4 regions of the Streptomyces sp. SYP-A7185 genome follow, and region 4 is predicted to be linked to each of the others. Evidence: riboswitches for the same ligand, from Rfam matches in the RefSeq annotation. Region 4 holds a riboswitch; each other region holds the start of a gene.

Region 1 (5,008 bases), 5.3 Mb from region 4:
AGCGGGAGCTCGGCGCCATGGGCTACCGCTTCCAGTTCATCACCCTGGCCGGATTCCACTCGCTCAACCACGGCATGTTCGACCTGGCCCGCGGCTACGCCGAGCACGGCATGACCGCCTATGTCGACCTCCAGGAACGCGAGTTCGCCGCGCAGGCCCAGGGCTTCACCGCCGTCAAGCACCAGCGCGAGGTCGGCACCGGCTACTTCGACCAGGTGTCCACCGCGGTCAACCCGGCCTCCTCCACGACGGCGCTGTCCGGTTCCACGGAGGAAGAGCAGTTCCACTAGTTCGCTGCGCGGAGATCGGGCGGTCGGGCGGTTGGTCGGCCGGTCGCGGGGCTCCGGGCTTGGAGCTTAGGGCTTAGGGCTCAAGGCCGCCCCGTCTGCCTTTCCTTCCTGCGCCCCCGCCCTGTCTTGCCGCATCCCCGCCCCCCCGCTCTCGCTCTCGCTCTCGCTGAGGAGACCCGTATGTCCATCTCCGCTCCGACCCGCCGCGCCCAGGTCCTCGGCATTCCGGCCGACCGGCAGGACGAGATCCTCACCCCGGAGGCCCTGGAGTTCCTCGGCCGCCTCGTCGACGCCTTCGCCGGCCGCCGCCTGGAGATCCTCAAGGAGCGCACCCGGGTGGGCGCACGGCTGGTCTCCGGCTCCCCGCTCGACTTCTCCGTCGCCACCTCCCGCGTCCGGGCGGACGACTCCTGGCGGGTCGCACCTCCGGCCCCCGGGCTGACCGACCGCCGCGTCGAGATCACCGGGCCGCCCGAGCGCGCGGCGACGGTCAGCGCCCTCAACTCCGGTGCACGGGTGTGGGTGGCCGACTTCGAGGACGCCACCTCCCCCACCTGGGACAACATCATCGGCGGCCAGCTGAACCTGCTCGACGCCGTCGAGCGCCGGATCGACTTCACCACGCCGGAGGGCGAGCGCCACCGCCTCGGCGAGCGGCTCGCGACCATCGTCGTCCGCCCGCGCGGCTGGCACCTCACCGAAGCGCACCTGGAGTTCGACGGCCGCCCCGCACCCGCGTCACTCGTGGACTTCGGGCTCTATTTCTTCCACTGCGCCCAGCGGCAGATCGACGCCGGGCACGGCCCGTACTTCTCTCTGCCCAAGCTGGAGAACCGCGACGAGGCACGGCTGTGGAACGACGTGTTCGTCCTCGCCCAGGATCTCCTCGGCATCCCCCGCGGCACGGTCCGGGCCACCGTCCTGATCGAGACCGTCACGGCGGCCTTCCAGATGGAGGAGATTCTCTACGAGCTCCGCGAGCACAGCTCGGGCCTCAGCGCGGGCCGCTGGAACTACCTCTTCAGCCTCATCAAGACCTTCGGACACCGCACCGACTTCCTGCTGCCCGACCGGGCGAAGGTCACCATGACGGCCCCCTTCATGCGCGCGTACACCGAACTCCTCGTCCGCACCTGCCACAAGCGGGGTGCCCACGCGATCGGCGGCGTGGCGGCCCACGTTCCCGCCGAGGACCCCGGCGCCCAGGACCCCTGCGCCCAGGACCCCGACGCCCACCGGGCGGCCGTCGCCACGGTGCGCCTCGACAAGGAACGGGAGGCCGAGGACGGCTTCGACGGCTCCCGCGTCGCCCACCCCGCACTGGTCCCCGTCTGCCGCGAGGTGTTCGACGAGGTGCTGGAAAGCCGCCCGCACCAGATCGACCGGGGGCGCGAGGACGTCGGGGTGACCGCGGCGCAGCTGCTGTCCGCGCGCCGCGTCAGCGCCCCGCCGACCCCGGAAGGCGTACGCCTCGCCACCGCGGTCGCCCTGCGCCACTTCGCCGCCTGGCTGCGCGGGCAGGGATCCGTCGCCCTGGACGGGCTGTTGGAGGACGGCGCCACGGCCGAGATCGCCCGTGCACAGATCTGGCAGTGGCTGCGCCACCGGGCCGTCGACCGTCTGACCGTGCTCGACCTGATGGAGGACGAGCTCGCCGCCCTGGGCGCCGAGTATCCATGGGCGCCCCTCGACGACGTCCGGGAGCTCTTCGAACGGACCGCGCTCTCACGGGAGTTGCCCGCGTTCTTCACCACCGATGCCTACGGCCGCCATCTCGTGCGCCGGCCGGAGGGACCGCGATGACCATCGCGGTCGACACGTACGACCGGGGCTGAGGGGCCCGGGTCCGCCGCCGGACCGAGGGGCCCGGTGGCTGCTGCGGAAGGGGCGCGGAACAGAGTGGTGATCTGTTCCGCGCCCCTTCACGTGCCCTCACGTGCCCCCGGCGGAGCCCGCGTGTCTCACCTCACGGTCCGGAATGTGATCAGTACTGCCCAAGACGCCCACCACCCTCTAGCCTGATCGGTGCAGCTGGTTCGCCCTGCCCGCCAGGCAGACGCGTCGTAAGAGGGAACCCGGTGGAAATCCGGGACTGCCCCGCAGCGGTGAGTGGGAACGACCGCCGTCATACGCACTGGGTCCATCGGGGACCCGGGAAGCGACGGCCAGTAGGGATCTGCCCCGGCAGATGTGCCCGCGAGTCCGAAGACCTGCCCGTTGCCCGTACGTGATCCCTCACGTGCGGACATCCCGGTGACCTCGTGGGCGGGTCGGCGTACAGATCAGGTGGAGCACCGCGCCGGAGGCGCGCGTCCGTCCGCCCGGTCCGTCATCCCTTCGCGTCCGTGTCCCGTCCCGGGATGCTCAGGAGTCATCTCGCGAAGGAGATTTCCGTGACAGCGAAGTCCGCAGCCGCGGCAGCACGGTCCACCGTGTACGGCTACCCCCGCCAGGGCCCCGACCGGGAACTGAAGAAGGCCGTCGAGGGCTACTGGAAGGGCCGCGTCAGCGCCGACGCCCTCCGGGAGACCGCGGCGCGCCTGCGCCGCTCCACCTGGCGACAGCTGGCCGACGCCGGGATCCACGAAGTGCCGACCGGCGACTTCTCGTACTACGACCACGTCCTGGACGCCGGCGTCATGGTCGGGGCCGTCCCGCGGCGGCACCGCGAGGCCGTCGACACCGACGCGCTCGACGGGTACTTCGCGATGGCCCGCGGCACCCAGGACGTGGCGCCGCTGGAGATGACCAAGTGGTTCGACACCAACTACCACTACCTCGTGCCGGAGCTGGGCCCCGACACCGTCTTCACCGCCGACTCCGCCAAGCAGGTCACCGAGCTCAAGGAGGCCCTCGCCCTGGGCCTGGCGGCCCGGCCTGTCCTCGTCGGCCCGGTGACCTATCTGCTGCTCGCCAAGCCCGCGCCCGGCGTGGCCGCCGACTTCGAGCCGCTGACGCTCCTCGACCGGCTGCTGCCCGTGTACGCCGAGGTCCTCGCCGATCTGCGGGCCGCGGGCGCCGAGTGGACGCAGCTGGACGAACCCGCCCTGGTCCAGGACCGCACCCCGGCGGAGCTCAACGCCGCCGCCCGCGCCTACCGCGATCTCGGCGCCCTCACCGACCGCCCGCGGCTCCTCGTCGCCTCGTACTTCGGCCGGCTCGGCGACGCGCTGCCCGTCCTCGCCAAGGCGCCGGTCGAGGGCCTGGCCCTGGACTTCACCGAGTCCGCCGCCGGCCAGCTCCAGGACCTCGCCGCCGTCGGCGGGCTGCCCGGCAAGCGGCTGGTCGCGGGCGTCGTCAACGGCCGCAACATCTGGATCAACGACCTGGAGAAGTCCCTGGCCACCCTGGGCACGCTCCTGGGTCTCGCCGACCGCGTCGACGTCTCGGCGTCCTGCTCCCTGCTGCACGTCCCGCTGGACTCCACCGCCGAGCGGGACATCGACCCGCAGATCGGCCGCTGGCTTGCCTTCGCCCGGCAGAAGACCGCCGAGATCGCCACGCTGGCCCGCGGCCTGTCCCAGGGCACGGGCGCCGTCGCGGCCGAACTCTCCGCCAACCGCGCCGACCTGGCGTCCCGCGCGGGCTCGGCCCTCACCCACGACCCTGCCGTACGCTCCCGGGTCGCGGCCGTCACCGCGTCCGACGCACGGCGCGCCCACGCCTATCCGGAGCGCGCGGCGGCCCAGCGCAGCCGCCTGCGACTTCCCCTGCTCCCCACGACGACCATCGGCTCCTTCCCGCAGACCACCGAACTGCGCACCGCGCGGGCCGATCTGCGCGCGGGCCGCATCGACACGCACGGCTACGAGGAGCGCATCCGCTCCGAGATCCGCGACGTCCTCACCTTCCAGGAGAAGGCGGGCATCGACGTCCTGGTGCACGGCGAGCCCGAACGCAACGACATGGTGCAGTACTTCGCCGAGCAGCTCACCGGCTACCTCGCCACGCAGCACGGCTGGGTCCAGTCGTACGGCACCCGCTATGTGCGCCCGCCGGTCCTCGCGGGCGACATCTCACGGCCCGAGCCGATGACGGTGCGCTGGACCTCGTACGCGAGCTCTCTCACCGACCGTCCCGTGAAGGGCATGCTCACCGGTCCGGTCACCATGCTCGCCTGGTCCTTCGTCCGCGACGACCAGCCGCTGGGCGACACCGCGCGCCAAGTCGCCCTCGCCCTGCGCGACGAGGTCGAGGACCTGGAGGCGGCGGGCACGTCGGTCATCCAGGTCGACGAGCCCGCACTGCGCGAGACGCTGCCGCTGCGCGCCGCCGAGCACGCCGCGTACCTGGAGTGGGCCACGGAGTCCTTCCGCCTCACCACCAGCGGTGTGCGTCCGGACACCCAGATCCACACCCACATGTGCTACGCGGAGTTCGGCGACATCGTCCAGGCCATCGACGATCTCGACGCCGACGTCATCAGCCTGGAGGCGGCCCGCTCGCACATGCAGGTGGCGCGCGAACTGGCCGAGCACGGCTACCCGCGCGAGGCCGGCCCCGGCGTCTACGACATCCACTCCCCGCGCGTACCGAGCGCCGAGGAGGCGGCGGCCCTGCTGCGCAAGGGCCTTGAGGCCATCCCCGCCGACCGCCTGTGGGTGAACCCCGACTGCGGCCTGAAGACCCGAGGCTGGCCCGAGACCCGCGCATCCCTGGAGAACCTGGTCGCCGCCGCACACGAGGTGAGGTCAGAACTCCCGGAACACTCCTGACCT
Region 2 (5,008 bases), 810 kb from region 4:
GGCGTCGAAGCGGAAGTTCTCCACGGCGTCCAGGACCCGGCCCGTTCCGGCCACCACTCCATAGCGGCGCCCCTCGGGCAGTCTGCGCGTGAAGACCTCGAAGACGGAGCGCCGGTCGGCGGTGCCGGCCTTCAGCGCGGCCTGAAGCATCGTGAGCTCGTAGTGATCCGTGAAGAGCGCGGTCGACGGAACATCCACCGGCAGCCCAAGGTCCGCTGTGTTCATACGAAGGATGCTACCCCGCATCTCGTCACTCTGACGATTTCCCGGGTCCATTTGTGCGAGGCCCCCCTGCGGGTGGCAGCATGGGACAAGTGAGTACGTCCCGCCCGTCTCCCGCCACCGCCCCTCCACGGAGGGGCTCCGCCCGCTGCACCATTCCCGCAGAGATCACCCGCCCGGAATCCGACGAAGAGACGTTCGCCGTCCCGGAGCCCGACGTCCCCTGGATCACGCTCGTCCACAACGACCCGGTCAACTTGATGAGTTATGTGACCTATGTGTTCCAGTCCTACTTCGGGTACTCGAAGGAGAAGGCCACGAAGCTGATGATGGACGTGCACCACAAGGGCCGCGCGGTCGTCTCCACCGGCTCCCGCGAGGAGATGGAGCGCGACGTCCAGGCCATGCACGGATACGGGCTGTGGGCCACCCTCCAGCAGGACCGGAAGTAGCGACGCATCTGATGCCAGGACAATTCGAAGCCATCCCCGGGGGCGGCGCCGCCGTCGCGCTCGACGAGGTCGAGATCTCGATCATCCGCTCCCTCGCCGTGCAGCTCCTGGAGCTCATCGGCCCCGGCCCGGCCGAGGACGCCTCGGACGACCCCCTCGCGGAGCTGTTCGCCGAGGGCCCGAGCGAGCCGCCCGCCGACCCGGTCCTCCAGCGGCTGCTCCCGGACGCGTACGGCGGTCCCGGCAGCGAGGAAGGCGCCGCGGACGCCGACGAACTGCGCGCCTACTCCTCGGAGTTCAGGCGCTTCACCGAGAACGACCTGCGGGCCAAGAAGCGCGACGACGCCCTGGTCGTGATCCGCTCCCTCGACGCCCTGACGTCCATGGGTGAGGGCGGCGCCGTCCTGAAGCTGTCCCCCGACGAGTCGCGGCACTGGCTCGGCGCGCTCAACGACCTCCGGCTCGCGATCGGCGCCCGCCTGGAGGTGACCGACGAGGACGACACCGACGTGCTCTACCGGCTGCCGGACTCCGATCCGCGCAAGCCGATGGTGATGGCCTACCTCTGGCTCGGCGGTCTCCAGGAGACGCTGGTCGCCACCCTCATCGGTTAGAAGTCACACGGCTGCGGCCCGTACGGGCCGCAAAGTCGTTGCATGGGGCACCGGTTACCCTCCGTTCGCTCATCGGACGCTCAAATCCGGATAACGATCGTGTCACTTCAATGCCCGCCTTTGGCGTGGCAGGGGAATTTTGTCCGGTTCTTCTCGTGGTGTGGGCCACACGGGCCCCCTTCGATCACTGTTGCGACCGTGATAAATCTTCACGACCACTCGGTGACGCCACCCATGTCACCGGTGGCGCTCGGGCCGGCAGACCGCCGGTAGCACTCCATCCATATCCGGGGGGATCAGGACCTGATCCGTGGCCATCCGCAGCACGCGGGCACGGATCAGCGTGGAGAAAGGCGTCACCATGACCTCAGTGCAGGTCGAAGAGCATCACGACGGCAATGAGGCCGACGGAGCGGGCGGTTCGTCCGGTGCGTCAGGCGAGGGTTATCAGCGCGGGCTCGGTGCCCGGCAGATCCAGATGATCGCGATCGGCGGTGCCATCGGCACCGGCCTGTTCCTCGGCGCGGGCAAGGCCATTCACAAGGCCGGTCCGAGCCTCATCCTGGCGTACGCCATCGCCGGCCTCGTCATCTTCTTCATCATGCGCGCCCTGGGCGAGCTGCTCATGTACCGCGCCGTGTCGGGCTCCTTCTCGGAGTACGCACGTGAATTCATCGGCCCGTTCTTCGGGTACGTGACCGGCTGGACGTACTGGCTCTTCTGGGTCGTCACCGGCATCACGGAAGTCACGGCCGCGGCCCAGTACATGCAGTACTGGACCCATGACTCCATCCCTCAATGGGCCTACGCGCTGATCTTCACGGTCATCCTCTACGGCGCCAACCTGATCTCGGTGAAGCTCTTCGGCGAGCTCGAGTTCTGGTTCTCGATGGTCAAGGTCACCGCGATCATCGGCATGATCCTCATCTGCGCCGGCATCCTCACCATCGGCTTCTCCGACGCCGGTGACACCGCGTCCGTGAGCCACCTGTGGGACCAGGGCGGGTTCTTCCCCAACGGCATCGGCTCCACGCTGATGACGCTTCAGATCGTGATGTTCGCCTTCCTCGCCGTCGAGCTCGTCGGCGTCACCGCGGGCGAGTCCAAGGACCCCAAGACCGTCCTGCCCAAGGCCATCAACACCGTGCCGTGGCGCATCGCCGTCTTCTACGTCGGCGCGCTCATCATGATCCTCTCGGTCGTGCCGTGGACGGAGTTCGTGCCGGGCGTCTCGCCGTTCGTCGCCGCCTTCGACAAGATGGGCCTCGGCGTCGGCGCCGCGATCGTCAACTTCGTCGTCCTGACGGCCGCGCTCTCCTCCTGCAACTCCGGCATGTACTCCACCGGCCGCATGCTGCGCGACCTGGCGCTCAACGGCCAGGGCCCGAAGTTCTTCACCAAGCTCACGAAGAACGGCCTGCCGCTGGTCGGCACGACCTTCTCGGCCGCGCTGATGCTGGTCGGCGTCTGGATCAACTACCAGTGGCCGGGCGAGGCGTTCAACTACGTCGTCTCCTTCGCGACCATCTCCGGCATGTGGGCCTGGATCATGATCCTGGTCTGCCAGATCAAGTACCGCCGCAAGGCCGACCGCGGCGAGCTGCCGCAGTCCACCTTCCGGGCGCCGGGCGCCCCGTACACGAGCTGGTTCGCGCTCGCCTTCATCGCGATGGTCATCGTGATGATGGGCATCGACAAGGACGCGCGGATCTCGCTCTACGCGGCTCCGGTGTGGGCCCTGATCCTGGGCGTCGGCTACCTGGTCATGCAGAAGCGCGACACGGGGGCGACGGACGGCGGCCAGGCCGGTCCGAAGGACTCCGTGAAGTCCTGATCACCGCCTGATCCCAGAATGTGGGCCGGTCCGTACCACTCTTCGGTACGGACCGGCCCTTCTGCTTATCCTGGCTGCCATGCTGACCCTGACCCAGGCCCTCCACGACCAGATCGTCGCGCACGCGCGCCAGGACCACCCCGACGAGGCCTGCGGCGTGGTCGCGGGCCCCGAGGGCACGGGCCGCCCCGAGCGCTTCATCCCGATGCTGAACGCGGCCCGCTCGCCCACGTTCTACGAGTTCGACTCGGGTGACCTGCTCAAGCTCTACCGCGAGATGGACGACCGCGACGAGGAGCCGGTGATCGTCTACCACTCGCACACGGCGACCGAGGCCTACCCCTCGCGCACGGACATCACGTACGCCAACGAGCCGGGCGCCCACTACGTCCTGGTCTCCACGGCCGACACCGACGGCGCGGGCGAGTTCCAGTTCCGCTCCTTCCGGATCGTGGACGGCGAGGTCACCGAAGAAGAGGTGAAGGTCGTCCAGGCATACTGAGCTTCACCTTTGAGGCGGCAGGACCCAGGAAGCCGGTGCGAATCCGGCACGGTCCCGCCACTGTGACCCCACCCCTCGCGGGCGGGGCAGTCAGGAACTGACCTGCCGCCTTCTCTCCCACGACGCAGGGGACGCGGAAATCCCCTGGAGGAGGCAGCTCAGCCATGTCCCGCCCTCTGCGCGCGCACCTGCGCGTCCTCGCGGCCGCCGCCCTGCTGGCCCCGCTCGCCGCCTGCTCGTCCGCCGGGGACCCGGCCGCGGACAAGCCCGCGGCGAAGGCCCCCGGATTCCCGTACACCGTCAAGAACTGCGGCGTGCGGACGACGTACGAAGCACCCCCGAAGCGCGCCGTGACGATGAACCAGCACGCGACGGAGGTGCTGCTGGAGCTGGGCCTGAAGGACCGCATCGCGGGCACGGCCTACCTGGACGACAAGGTCCTGCCGAAGTACGCGAAGGCGTACGCCGACACCCCCGTCCTCGCCAAGGAGTACCCCTCGTACGAGAAGCTCCTGGCCGCGAACCCCGACTTCGTCTACGGCGGCTACGCCAGCGCCTTCCTCGCGGGCGAGGGCCGCAGCCGCGGCGCCCTGGCCAAGTCCGGCGTCGAGAGCCGCCTGAACGTCGAGGGCTGCGCGAAGAAGCCCGTGTCGATGGACGACGTCTACCGCGAGGTCCGCGAGGTCGGAGCCACGTTCGGGGTCCGGGCGCGGGCGGACGCGTGGGTGGCCGCGGCGCGGCGCGAGCTGGCGGACACCGCGCAGAAGGCCGGGAAGAAGGGCGGCGAGCCCGTCCCCGTCTTCGTCTACGACAGCGGCGACAAGACCGCGTTCACGGCCGGCGGCCGGGGCATCGGCAACGACATCGTCGAGCGGGCGGGCGGCCGCAACGTCTTCGCCGACCTGGACAAGTCCTTCGGCGACGCGTCCTGGGAGGCGGTCGTCGACCGCAAGCCCGAGGTCATCGTGATCCTCGACTACGGCGGCACGACGGTCGCCCAGAAGAAGAAGCGCCTCCTGGAGGACCCGGTCCTCGCGGACGTCCCCGCCGTCAAGAACGAGCGCTTCGCGGTCCTGCCGCTGTCGGACGCGGTCGTGGGGGTGAGGGCACCGGGCGCGGTGGGGAAGCTGGCGGAGCAGCTGTGAAGGGGCTTCTCCTCCCGGGCAGCGGGCGGCCCCGGCCTTCCCGGTGGTCGCGGGATCCTCGGCGGTCGCGGCCTCCCAGGTGGTCGCGGGATCCCGCCGGGGCCGCACCGGCCCGCGGGCGACGACTCGCCTACGCGACGGTCGTCACGGCACTCTGCGCCGCGCTCGCGGCAGCGGTCGTCGCGGGCCTCGCGCTCGGCTCCGTCCGCATCCCCGCCGCCGACGTCCTGGAGATCCTG
Region 3 (5,008 bases), 480 kb from region 4:
CCGTTCACTCAGGTTGCCTACGTTCCACTTGCCACTGACGTCCAACAGAAGCCTGGGTAAATGGAACACATCACGCTTCTCCTCGGGATCGTGATCGTTACCGCTCTCGTGTTCGATTTCACGAACGGTTTCCACGACACGGCCAACGCGATGGCGACCACCATCTCGACCGGCGCTCTCAAGCCCAAGACGGCGGTGGCCATGTCCGCCGTGCTCAACCTCGTCGGAGCCTTCCTCTCCGTCGAAGTCGCCAAGACGATCTCCGGCGGCATCGTCAACGAGGACGGTCTGAAGACAGAGGTGATCTTCGCCGCCCTGGTCGGCGCGATCCTCTGGAACCTGCTGACCTGGCTGGTGGGCCTGCCCTCCAGTTCCTCCCACGCGCTGTTCGGCGGCCTCATCGGTGCCGCGGTCATGTCGATGGGCTGGTCGTCGATCGACGGCGGCACCGTCGTCACCAAGATCCTGATCCCCGCGATCGCCGCGCCCCTCGTCGCCGGCATCGCCGCGACGCTGGCCACGCGCCTGACGTACCGCATCGGGCGCAACACCGACACCAAGGCGACCGCCAAGGGCTACCGCACCGGTCAGATCGCCTCCGCGGGCCTCGTCTCGCTGGCGCACGGCACGAACGACGCGCAGAAGACGATGGGCATCATCACGCTCGCCCTGATCACCGGCGGCGTCCTCAACCCGGGTGCCAACCCCCCGATGTGGGTCATCGTCTCGGCCGGTGTCGCCATCGCGCTCGGCACGTACCTCGGTGGCTGGCGCATCATCCGCACGATGGGCAAGGGCCTGACGGACCTCGCGCCGCAGCAGGGCTTCGCCGCCCAGACCAGCGCCGCGACCGCGATCCTCGCCTCCTCGCACATCGGCTTCTCGCTCTCCACCACCCAGGTCTGCTCGGGCGCCGTGATGGGCGCGGGCCTCGGCCGCAAGGGCGGCGTGGTCCGCTGGTCCACGGCGACCCGCATGTTCGTCGCCTGGGGCCTCACCCTCCCGGCCGCCGGTCTGGTCGGCGCGGGCGCGGAGTTCCTCACCAAGCAGGGCCCCTGGGGCGTCGCGGCGACCGCCGCGCTCCTGGTGACCGGCTCGGCCGTGATCTGGGTCCTCTCCCGGCGCAACGCCGTCGACCACACGAACGTCACGCACGACGAGAACGGCCCCGACGCCGAGCCCGCCGGTGTCGTGACCACCGCGATCGCCGCCGTCACACCGCCGCCCACCGGTTCGGCCGTGACGAACATGGACGTCAACCTCGTCAAGGCCACCATCCCGGCCCCGAACAGCACCGTGGCGGACCCCGCCCGGCCCGCGACGGTGTAAGGAAAAGTCAGCATGGACATCGACTGGGCAGCCCTCGGCTCCGTCTTCGGAGTCAGCCTCGCGGTGACGGTGGCCCTGGTGGGCCTCTTCACCCTCGGCATCATCGGCCTCTCCAAGCACGAGGCGGCCACGTCCGGCGCCACCACCTCCGGGGGCGGCTCCGCGGCGGCGGCACGCACCGGCGCGTACGCCTGCTTCGCCCTGTGCGCGGCAGCCGTTGCCTACGGGATCTACCTGATCGTCGCCTGACGACCGGAACTTCGGGTGGGGTGCGGGACGCTTCGGCGGCCCGCACCCCACCTTTCTCTGTGGGCCTCCGCACACTCTCCCGTCCCAGGTCAACGGCAAGTTGACGGGCGTTCGTGGGCGTGGTGGACTGCCGGAGCCATTACGGCAGCAGGAGAGGAAGCCGGTGTGAATCCGGCGCGGTCCCGCCACTGTCATCGAGGAGCTGACTCCTCGGGAGCCAGGAACTCTCGCCGCCGATCACGTCGAACCAGGGCGCGGACACCCTGAGTGAGGACATATCGCCATGCGCGGCCGCCCGTTGCCGGACCCGTTCCCGAGCGTCAGCTCACGTCGCGGCACAGCGACCGGCTGAAGCCATGCGTGCCGATCGCGACTTCGCGTACGGCGCCGCCGCCGGCCTCCTCGGTGATCTGTTCCTCGGCGACCCTCGCCGCGGGCATCCGGTCGCCACGTTCGGGCGGGCCGCCGCTGCCGTCGAGCGTGTGCTGTGGCGCGACCACCGCGGGTGGGGCGCCCTGCACGCCGTGGTGTGCGCCGGGGGCGCGGCCGCCGCCGCGGCCGCCGTCTCCTCTCTCGTACGTGACTCACGTGCCGCCTCCCTCGCGCTGACCGCCGCCACCACCTGGGCCGTGGTCGGCGGGACCTCCCTGGGGCGGGAGGCGCGGGCCGTCGGCGGTGCGCTCGCCGCCGGGGACATCGAGGTGGCCCGCGAGCGGCTGCCGCATCTGTGCGGGCGCGACCCGCAGGCGCTGGACCGCGACGGCATCGCGCGGGCCGTGGTCGAGTCCGTCGCCGAGAACACCTCCGACGCCGTGGTCGGCGCGCTGGTGTGGGGCGCCCTGGGCGGTGTGCCCGGGCTCGTCGCCTTCCGGGCCGTGAACACGCTCGACGCCATGGTCGGGCACAAGTCCGTGAAGTACCGCCGCTACGGCTGGGCTTCCGCGCGGCTCGACGACGTCATGGGCTGGCCCGGAGCGCGACTCACCGCCGTCCTCGCGGTCGCCGCCGGGGACCGCCCGCGGGATGCCGTCCGCGCCTGGCGGGACGACGCCGACCGGCATCCGAGCCCCAACGCCGGGCCCGTCGAGGCCGCCTTCGCGGGGGCGTTGGGCGTACGGCTCGGGGGGACGCTCTCGTACGCGGGGCGCGTCGAGCACCGGCCCGTCCTGAACGGGGAAGGCCGGGGCGTCGAGGTCGCCGACATCGAGCGGGCCGTGAAGCTGTCGCGGCGGGTGGGGCTGCTGGCCCTCGGCGTCGCGGCGGCCGTGAGCACACTACGGAAAGGCAGGACCTCATGAGCGGTGGACTGCTCGTCGCCGGGACGACGTCCGACGCCGGGAAGAGCGTCGTCACCGCCGGCATCTGCCGGTGGCTGGCCCGCAAGGGGGTCTCCGTCGCGCCCTTCAAGGCACAGAACATGTCCCTCAACTCCTTCGTCACGCGCGAGGGCGCCGAGATCGGGCGGGCCCAGGCCATGCAGGCGCAGGCCGCCCGGGTCGAGCCGAGCGCGCTGATGAACCCCGTGCTGCTCAAGCCGGGCAGCGACCGCAGCAGCCAGGTCGTCCTCATGGGCAAGCCCGTGGGAGAGATGAGCGCCCGCGGCTACCACGGCGGGCGGCAGGAAGCGCTGCTGTCCACCGTCGTGGGATGCCTGGAGGAACTTCGGGGCAGCTATGACGCCGTGATCTGCGAAGGCGCGGGCAGCCCCGCCGAGATCAACCTGCGCCGCACCGACATCGTGAACATGGGGATCGCGCGGGCCGCCCGCTTCCCCGTGGTCGTGGTGGGAGACATCGACCGCGGAGGCGTCTTCGCCTCCTTCTTCGGGACCACCGCCCTGCTGAGCGCCGAGGACCAGGGCCTGGTCGCCGGGTACCTCGTCAACAAGTTCCGGGGCGACGTCTCGCTGCTCGAACCGGGGCTCGACATGCTCCACGAGCTCACCGGGCGGCGCACGTTCGGCGTGCTGCCGTTCCGGCACGGCCTCGGCATCGACGAGGAGGACGGCCTGCGCGTCTCCCTGCGGGGCGCCGTGCGGGAGTCCGTCGTCGCTCCCCCGGTCGGCGCCGACGTGCTGCGGGTCGCCGTCTGCGCCGTACCGCTGATGTCGAACTTCACCGACGTGGACGCCCTGGCCGCCGAACCCGGTGTCGTCGTGCGGTTCATGGACCGGGCCGAGGAACTCGTCGACGCCGATCTCGTGATCGTGCCGGGGACGCGCGGCACGGTCCGCGCCCTGGAGTGGCTGCGCGAGCGCGGCCTGGCGGACGCGATCGCGCGACGCGCCGCCGAGGGGCGTCCCGTCCTCGGGATCTGCGGCGGGTTCCAGCTGCTCGGCGAGCACATCGAGGACGACGTCGAGTCGCGGGCGGGGGCCGTGGACGGGCTCGGGCTGCTGCCCGTGCGCGTGCGGTTCGAACGGGAGAAGACCCTCGCCCGACCGGTCGGCGAGGCCCTCGGCGCACCCGTCGAGGGGTACGAGATCCACCACGGCGTCGCCGAAGTCCTGGGCGGGGAGGCGTTCATCTCCGATGACAAGGGATACAGCCTGGACGGCTGCCGCGTGGGCGAGGTGTGGGGCACGCACTGGCACGGCGCGCTGGAGTCCGACGCGTTCCGGCGGCGCTTCCTCACCGAGGTGGCCCGCGCCGCCGGGCGCCGCTTCGTGCCCGCGCCCGACACCAGCTTCGGCGCACTGCGCGAGGAGCAGCTCGACCTGCTCGGCGACCTGATCGAAGAGCACGCGGACACGGACGCGCTGCTCGGCCTGATCGAGACCGGCGCACCCGCCGGCCTCCCCTTCATCGCACCGGGGGCACCCTCATGACCGTCCTGCTTCTGTCCACCGCCGACACGGACCTCCTTGCCGCCCGTGCCTCCGGCGCCCCCTACCGCATCGGCAACCCGACCCGGGTCGACGTCCAGGCCGAGCTGCCCGCGCTGATCGAGGGCGCGGACGTCGCCGTCGTACGCCTGCTCGGCGGCAAGCGGGCGTGGGAGGACGGGCTCGCGGCGCTGAAGGCCGCCGGGATCCCGACGGTGCTGCTGGGCGGCGAGGCCGTGCCGGACGCCGAGCTGATGGCCGAGTCGACCGTGCACGCGGGGTCGGTGGCGGAAGCCCTGCGGTATCTCGTCGAGGGCGGCGCGGAGAACCTGCGGGAGCTGGTGCGCTTCCTCCAGGAGGACGTCCTCGCGGCGGGGCGCGCCCGCTCCGGCGAGGCGCACGAGCGGCGGAGCGCCGAGCCGCGGACGATGCCCGAGTACGGGGTGCACGGCACGCGCGCGTACGTCGAGGGGCGGCCGACGGTCGGCGTGCTCTTCTACCGGGCGCACCACCTCTCGGGGAACACCGGCTTCGTCGACACGCTGTGCGACGCGATCGAGGCGCGGGGCGCCAACGCCCTGGCCGTGTACTGCGGTTCGCTGCGCG
Region 4 (5,008 bases):
GGCGCCCACAGGTTCGGCGTCAGCTCACGCCCGGCGAGCTTCTTCTCGTCGAAGCGGCCCTCCGCGATCTCCTTGCGGGAGCTGGTGACCTGGCCGGTCTTGCGGTCCTTGAGCTGGAGACCGACGCCGATGACGTTCTCCGGCTTCACGCCGTAGCCGTACTTCGGGTCGGCGAGCACCATGCGCACCAGGTCCTCGCTGGCCGCGCTGACGACGTAGACCTCGATGCCGTGCTTGCGCAGGGACTTGTAGAGCTCCTGCATGCCGGGGAAGAACTCGGGCGTCTTCACCTCGGTCTTCGTCAGCTTGCCGTCCTCGTAGTACTCGGCGGGGATCGGCTCGTCGCGGGCGAGGAGTTCGTCGACGTACCCCTTGAGCTCCTTCAGCGTGAAGCCGGAGAAGACCTGCGCGACCCAGGGGTAGCAGACCTGGTCGTCGACCTCGCACAGCCGGTTGTAGTAGCTGTACAGGCTCTCCTTGTGCTGCGCCGTGTCCTTGAACGGGATGATCTTCAGCGACGGGTCCATCGTCTTGCGGGTCAGCACCCCCTTCATCTCCAGGAAGGGCAGGAGGGACTCCTCCAGGTCGTTGCGGTACGTGGTGTTGTCCGCGTCGAATACGGCGTACGCGCCCCTGCGCTCGTGCCGGGCGATGACCTTGCCCAGCTGCTTCGCGACCGGCTCGGGCCAGTGCTTCAGCTCGGCCGCCGCCCGCGCGGTCCGCGCCGCCGTGGTGGAGCTGTCCGCGGCCGTCGCGTCCGTGCCCGGCCACAGCGCCGTCCCCGCGAGAACGGCCGCGGTGAGCGCGCCCGCCGTGCCGATGACGGCCAGCTTGCCCTTGCCCTTTGCCTTTACTGCCATGGTCGTGTGCCCCCTGAGAGCGGTCTGCGCCCCGTCCGGAGCGGCGGGTCATCGTATGGGCCGGGGCGGCGGATTCCCATGATCGACATCACCGGCCGGAACCGGCATGGGACGGGCGGGGGCGGGTAGCGGCGTCAGACGGGCGGAATGCCTTTCGACCCTGCTTCGCGGCGCCGTCCCTCGCATACTGGAAGGCATGGAGACCGTCTCCCGGGAGTTCGTGCGGGCCGCCCCGCGGCTCGACGGCATGGTGGTGTCCGCCGTCGGCTACCGCACGCGCGGCGAGCAGCCCGGGCTGCACCGCGGCCTGCCCTCCCCGTATCTGACGCTGATCTTCTCGCTGGACGGACCCGTCGTCACCGGCGAGAGCCCCGAGCAGGCGGGCGGCCGGGACGCCGTCCGCACGGACATCGTCCTCGGCGGCCTGCACCGGTCCCCGGCCTACGTCCTGCGGCCCGAGTACGAGGCCGGCATCCAGCTCGCCGTCCACCCGCTCGCCGCCCGCGCCCTCTTCGGCGTACCGGCCGGAGCGCTGGCCGGTGAGCTCGTGACGCCCGGCGCGGACGTCCTGGGGCACCGCGCCGCCGACGTACGGGAGCTGCTGTGCGAGCAGGGCACCTGGCAGGAGCGGTTCGCCTCCCTGTCCGGCTACCTGCGCCGGTGCGCCGCCGACGCGGACGCCGCCGGGTCCGTACGCCCCGAGGTCGCCGAGGCCTGGGCCTGGCTGGCCCGGCACCGGGGCACGGGCACCTTGCGCGGGCTCTCCCGGCACGTCGCGCTCAGCGAACGCCGCCTCACCACGCTCTTCCGCGCCGAGACGGGCCTGAGCCCCAAGCAGGCCGGCCGCCTGATGCGCTTCCAGCGCGCACGGAACGCCGTGGTCCGCCCGGTCGCGGCGGGCGCGGCCCCCGACCTGGCCCGCGTCGCCGCCGACTGCGGCTACTACGACCACTCGCACCTGGTGCGGGACTTCCGGGAGTACGCGGGCGTGAGCCCCAGCGGCTGGCTGGCCGAAGAGTGCCGGAATATCCAAGCCGGGAGCCATGGCGGGGGCGAAGAGTAGGAGCCATGAACACCAACGAAGCGGTGGACACCACCGAGAAGCAGCAGGACCGGTCCGCGTCCGGCGCCGGCCGCGCCCCCGACGTCTGGCCGACGCTCCAGGCGCACGACGCCCCCGCCCTGATCGACTTCCTGGTCGGCACGGTCGGCTTCCTGCGCACGGCCGTCTACCAGGACGGCGACAGCGTGGCCCACGCCGAGCTCGACTGGCCCGAGGGCGGCGCGATCATGCTCGGTTCGTACGACGAAGGGGCCGGTGACTGGTGCCTGAAGCCGGGCACCTCCGGGGCGTACATCGTCACTGACCACGTGGACGACCTCTACCGGCGGCTCACGGCCGCGGGGGCCGACATCATCCGCGAGATCGAGGACAAGCCGTACGGCAGCCGGGAGTTCGCGATCGCCGACCCCGAGGGCAACAAATGGTCCTTCGGCACCTACCGCGGGGCACCGAGGCCCGGCCCCGCGGCCTGACCCGGACCGGCGTTCTCACCCGGCCCCGCGTCCTGACCCTGCTTGACCCGGCTTGACGGCAGCCTTCCTGACCTCGCGTGATAGCTTGCGCACGCCAGTCAACCCACACCAGGGCCAGGGAATCCGGTGCGAATCCGGAACTGACGCGCAGCGGTGAGGGGGAACGGGCGGGGCCACGGCCACTGGGCGTCCACGGACGCCTGGGAAGGCGCCCCGTCCGGCCGATCCCCGAGTCCGAAGACCTGCTGGCACCTCCGTCCGCACACCGGGCGGCGGAGGTGACGAAGCAGGCCAGGCTCCGCGTATGAGCCGTGAGACTCAAGGGATCCCCGTGTCCTTCATAGCCCGTCGTGCACGCGTGCACGTTCCTGGCCGTCGCAGCCGTGGTCGCCGTCGTATACGTGGCCCTGTCTCCGTCCTCCTCGGCACGGCCCTGGCCGTCACGCTGACCTCCTGCGGCGGCTCGCCCTCCACCGCGTCCGGCACGGACCGCGAGGCGGCCGGGTATCCGCTGACCCTGACCTCCTGCGGCAAGAAGGCGGAGATCAAGGCGCCGCCGCGGCGGGCCGTCTCCCTCGACCAGGGCTCCACCGAGATCCTGCTCTCCCTCGGCCTCGCGGACCGCATGGCCGGCACCGGCACCTGGACGGACCCGGTGCTCAAGGGCCTGGAGAAGGAGAACGCCGGGGTCGACCGCCTCGCCGACAGCTACCCCTCCTTCGAGAAGGTCCTGTCCAAGGAGCCGGACTTCGTCACGGCCTCCTTCCTTGCCACGGTCAGCAAGGGAGGCGTCGCCGACCGCGCCAAGTTCGCCGAGCTGGGCGTGCCCGCCTATGTCTCGCCCTCCGACTGCGCGGGCAAGGACAACAGCGGCGACGGCGACGGCCGCCGCGTCAAGACGCTCACCATGGACACCGTCTACGGCGAAGTACGCGACCTGGCCAGGGCCTTCGGCGTCGAGAAGCGCGGCGAGCGCCTGATCGGCGAACTCAAGGGGCGCGTGGCGAAGGCCACCGAGGACATCGACGCCTCCGACGCCACGCTCCTCTACTGGTTCGCCAACTCCGACGCCCCGTACATCGCGGGATGCTGCGGGGCCCCGGGCATCATCACGCGCGAGCTGGGCGCGAAGAACGTCTTCGACGACACCCGCGAGGAGTGGCCCCAGATCAACTGGGAGACGGTCGCCGACCGCGACCCGGACGTCCTGGTCATCGGCGACCTCACCCGCAAGTCGCAGACGGCCGAGAGCGCGAAGAAGAAGATCGCGTTCCTGGAGTCCGACCCGGTCACCAAGAACCTCACCGCCGTGAAGAAGAAGCGGTACGTGCTGCTGAGCGGCCAGGCCATGAACCCGACGATCCGCACGGTGGACGGCGTGGAGCAAGTCGCCGCGGCGTTGCGCGAGTTCGGGCTCGCGAAGTGAGGGGAGGTGTGGGTGCTGGTGCTGGTGCTGGTGCTGGTGCCGGTGGGGGTGCCGGAGCTGATGCCGACACCGGTGTCGGAGCTGATGCCGGTGGGGGTGCTGGTGCCGGCGGGGGATCCGGGGCCGGTGCTGGTGGAGGTGTCGGTGCTGATGCGGGTGTCGGGGGTGGTGTGCGTGCCCGCGTCGGGGCCCGGGTCCGGGTCCGGGCCGGGGTCGGAGGGCCGGGCGGTGTGCGGCACGTGCTCCTCTGGGCGGCGGGCCTCGCCGCCCTCGCCCTCTCCGTCGCGGTGGCCGTCACCATCGGGCCCGCGGACATCTCCGTACCGGACGTGTGGTCGGCGGTCGCGGCCCACCTCGGCGGGGGAGAGGCGCGGCTCACGCCCATCCGGGACGGCATCGTCTGGAACCTGCGCATGCCGCGCACGCTCCTCGCGGCGGTCTGCGGGGCGGGCCTCGCGGTCTGCGGGACGGTCCTCCAGTCCCTCCTGCGCAACCCCCTCGCCGACCCCTTCGTGCTCGGCGTCTCGTCGGGGGCGTCCACGGGCGCGGTCGCGATCGTCGTCCTGGGCATCGGCGGGGGAGCGGTGTCGGTCTCGGCGGGCGCCTTCGCCGGGGCGGTGTGCTCCTTCGCGCTGGTCCTGTTCCTGAGCCACACCCTGGGCGGCAGCGCGGACCGGGTGGTGCTGTCCGGTGTGGCGGCGATGCAGCTTTTCTCCGCCCTCACCTCCTTCGTGATCCTGACGTCCGGTGACGCGGAGACGACACGCAGCGTCCTGTTCTGGCTGCTCGGCTCGTTGAGCGGGGTGGGCTGGATCGACGTCTGGCTGTGCGGGGCGGTGCTCTTCGCGGCGCTCGCGGTCTGCCTGACGCAGGCGCGCACCCTGGACGCGTTCGCGTTCGGCCAGGACGCGGCGGCCACGCTCGGCGTCCACGTGGCCCGCACCCGCCTCCTGCTGCTCTCCGTCACGGCGCTCCTGACGGGGGCGTTGGTCAGCAGCGCGGGGGCCATCGGCTTCGTGGGCTTGGTCCTGCCGCACGCGGCCCGGGCGCTGGTCGGCTCCGGGCACGCACGCCTGCTCCCGGTCACGGCGCTCGCGGGCGCGGTGTTCCTGGTGTGGGTGGACACCCTGGCCCGTACGGTCCTCGACCCCCAGGAGGTCCCCGTGGGGGTGGTGACGTCGCTGAT

Evidence for each region. A riboswitch is a leader RNA that binds a small molecule or an ion and turns the genes downstream of it on or off. The one in region 4 is predicted to bind cobalamin.
Region 1: another riboswitch for cobalamin. It lies ahead of metE (5-methyltetrahydropteroyltriglutamate--homocysteine S-methyltransferase); the one in region 4 lies ahead of QBL25_RS13800 (ABC transporter substrate-binding protein).
Region 2: another riboswitch for cobalamin. It lies ahead of QBL25_RS17275 (ABC transporter substrate-binding protein); the one in region 4 lies ahead of QBL25_RS13800 (ABC transporter substrate-binding protein).
Region 3: another riboswitch for cobalamin. It lies ahead of QBL25_RS11675 (cobalamin biosynthesis protein); the one in region 4 lies ahead of QBL25_RS13800 (ABC transporter substrate-binding protein).

Annotation. Positions count from the first base shown of each region.
Region 1 covers NZ_CP122310.1:8,397,616-8,402,623, reverse strand. The annotation lists gene aceA (isocitrate lyase) at 1-290, shown strand, start outside; gene aceB (malate synthase A) at 471-2,093, shown strand; cobalamin riboswitch at 2,306-2,523, shown strand; gene metE (5-methyltetrahydropteroyltriglutamate--homocysteine S-methyltransferase) at 2,684-5,005, shown strand.
Region 2 covers NZ_CP122310.1:3,942,632-3,947,639, reverse strand. The annotation lists gene QBL25_RS17300 (nicotinate phosphoribosyltransferase) at 1-225, opposite strand, end outside; gene clpS (ATP-dependent Clp protease adapter ClpS) at 279-674, shown strand; gene QBL25_RS17290 (DUF2017 domain-containing protein) at 686-1,288, shown strand; gene QBL25_RS17285 (amino acid permease) at 1,650-3,122, shown strand; gene QBL25_RS17280 (M67 family metallopeptidase) at 3,202-3,624, shown strand; cobalamin riboswitch at 3,588-3,745, shown strand; gene QBL25_RS17275 (ABC transporter substrate-binding protein) at 3,789-4,769, shown strand; gene QBL25_RS17270 (FecCD family ABC transporter permease) at 4,766-5,008, shown strand, end outside.
Region 3 covers NZ_CP122310.1:2,654,418-2,659,425, forward strand. The annotation lists gene QBL25_RS11665 (anion permease) at 61-1,329, shown strand; gene QBL25_RS11670 (hypothetical protein) at 1,342-1,578, shown strand; cobalamin riboswitch at 1,685-1,828, shown strand; gene QBL25_RS11675 (cobalamin biosynthesis protein) at 1,935-2,876, shown strand; gene QBL25_RS11680 (cobyric acid synthase) at 2,873-4,405, shown strand; gene cobN (cobaltochelatase subunit CobN) at 4,402-5,008, shown strand, end outside.
Region 4 covers NZ_CP122310.1:3,132,830-3,137,837, reverse strand. The annotation lists gene QBL25_RS13815 (haloacid dehalogenase-like hydrolase) at 1-860, opposite strand, end outside; gene QBL25_RS13810 (helix-turn-helix domain-containing protein) at 1,057-1,923, shown strand; gene QBL25_RS13805 (VOC family protein) at 1,929-2,396, shown strand; cobalamin riboswitch at 2,475-2,661, shown strand; gene QBL25_RS13800 (ABC transporter substrate-binding protein) at 2,701-3,822, shown strand; gene QBL25_RS13795 (FecCD family ABC transporter permease) at 3,993-5,008, shown strand, end outside.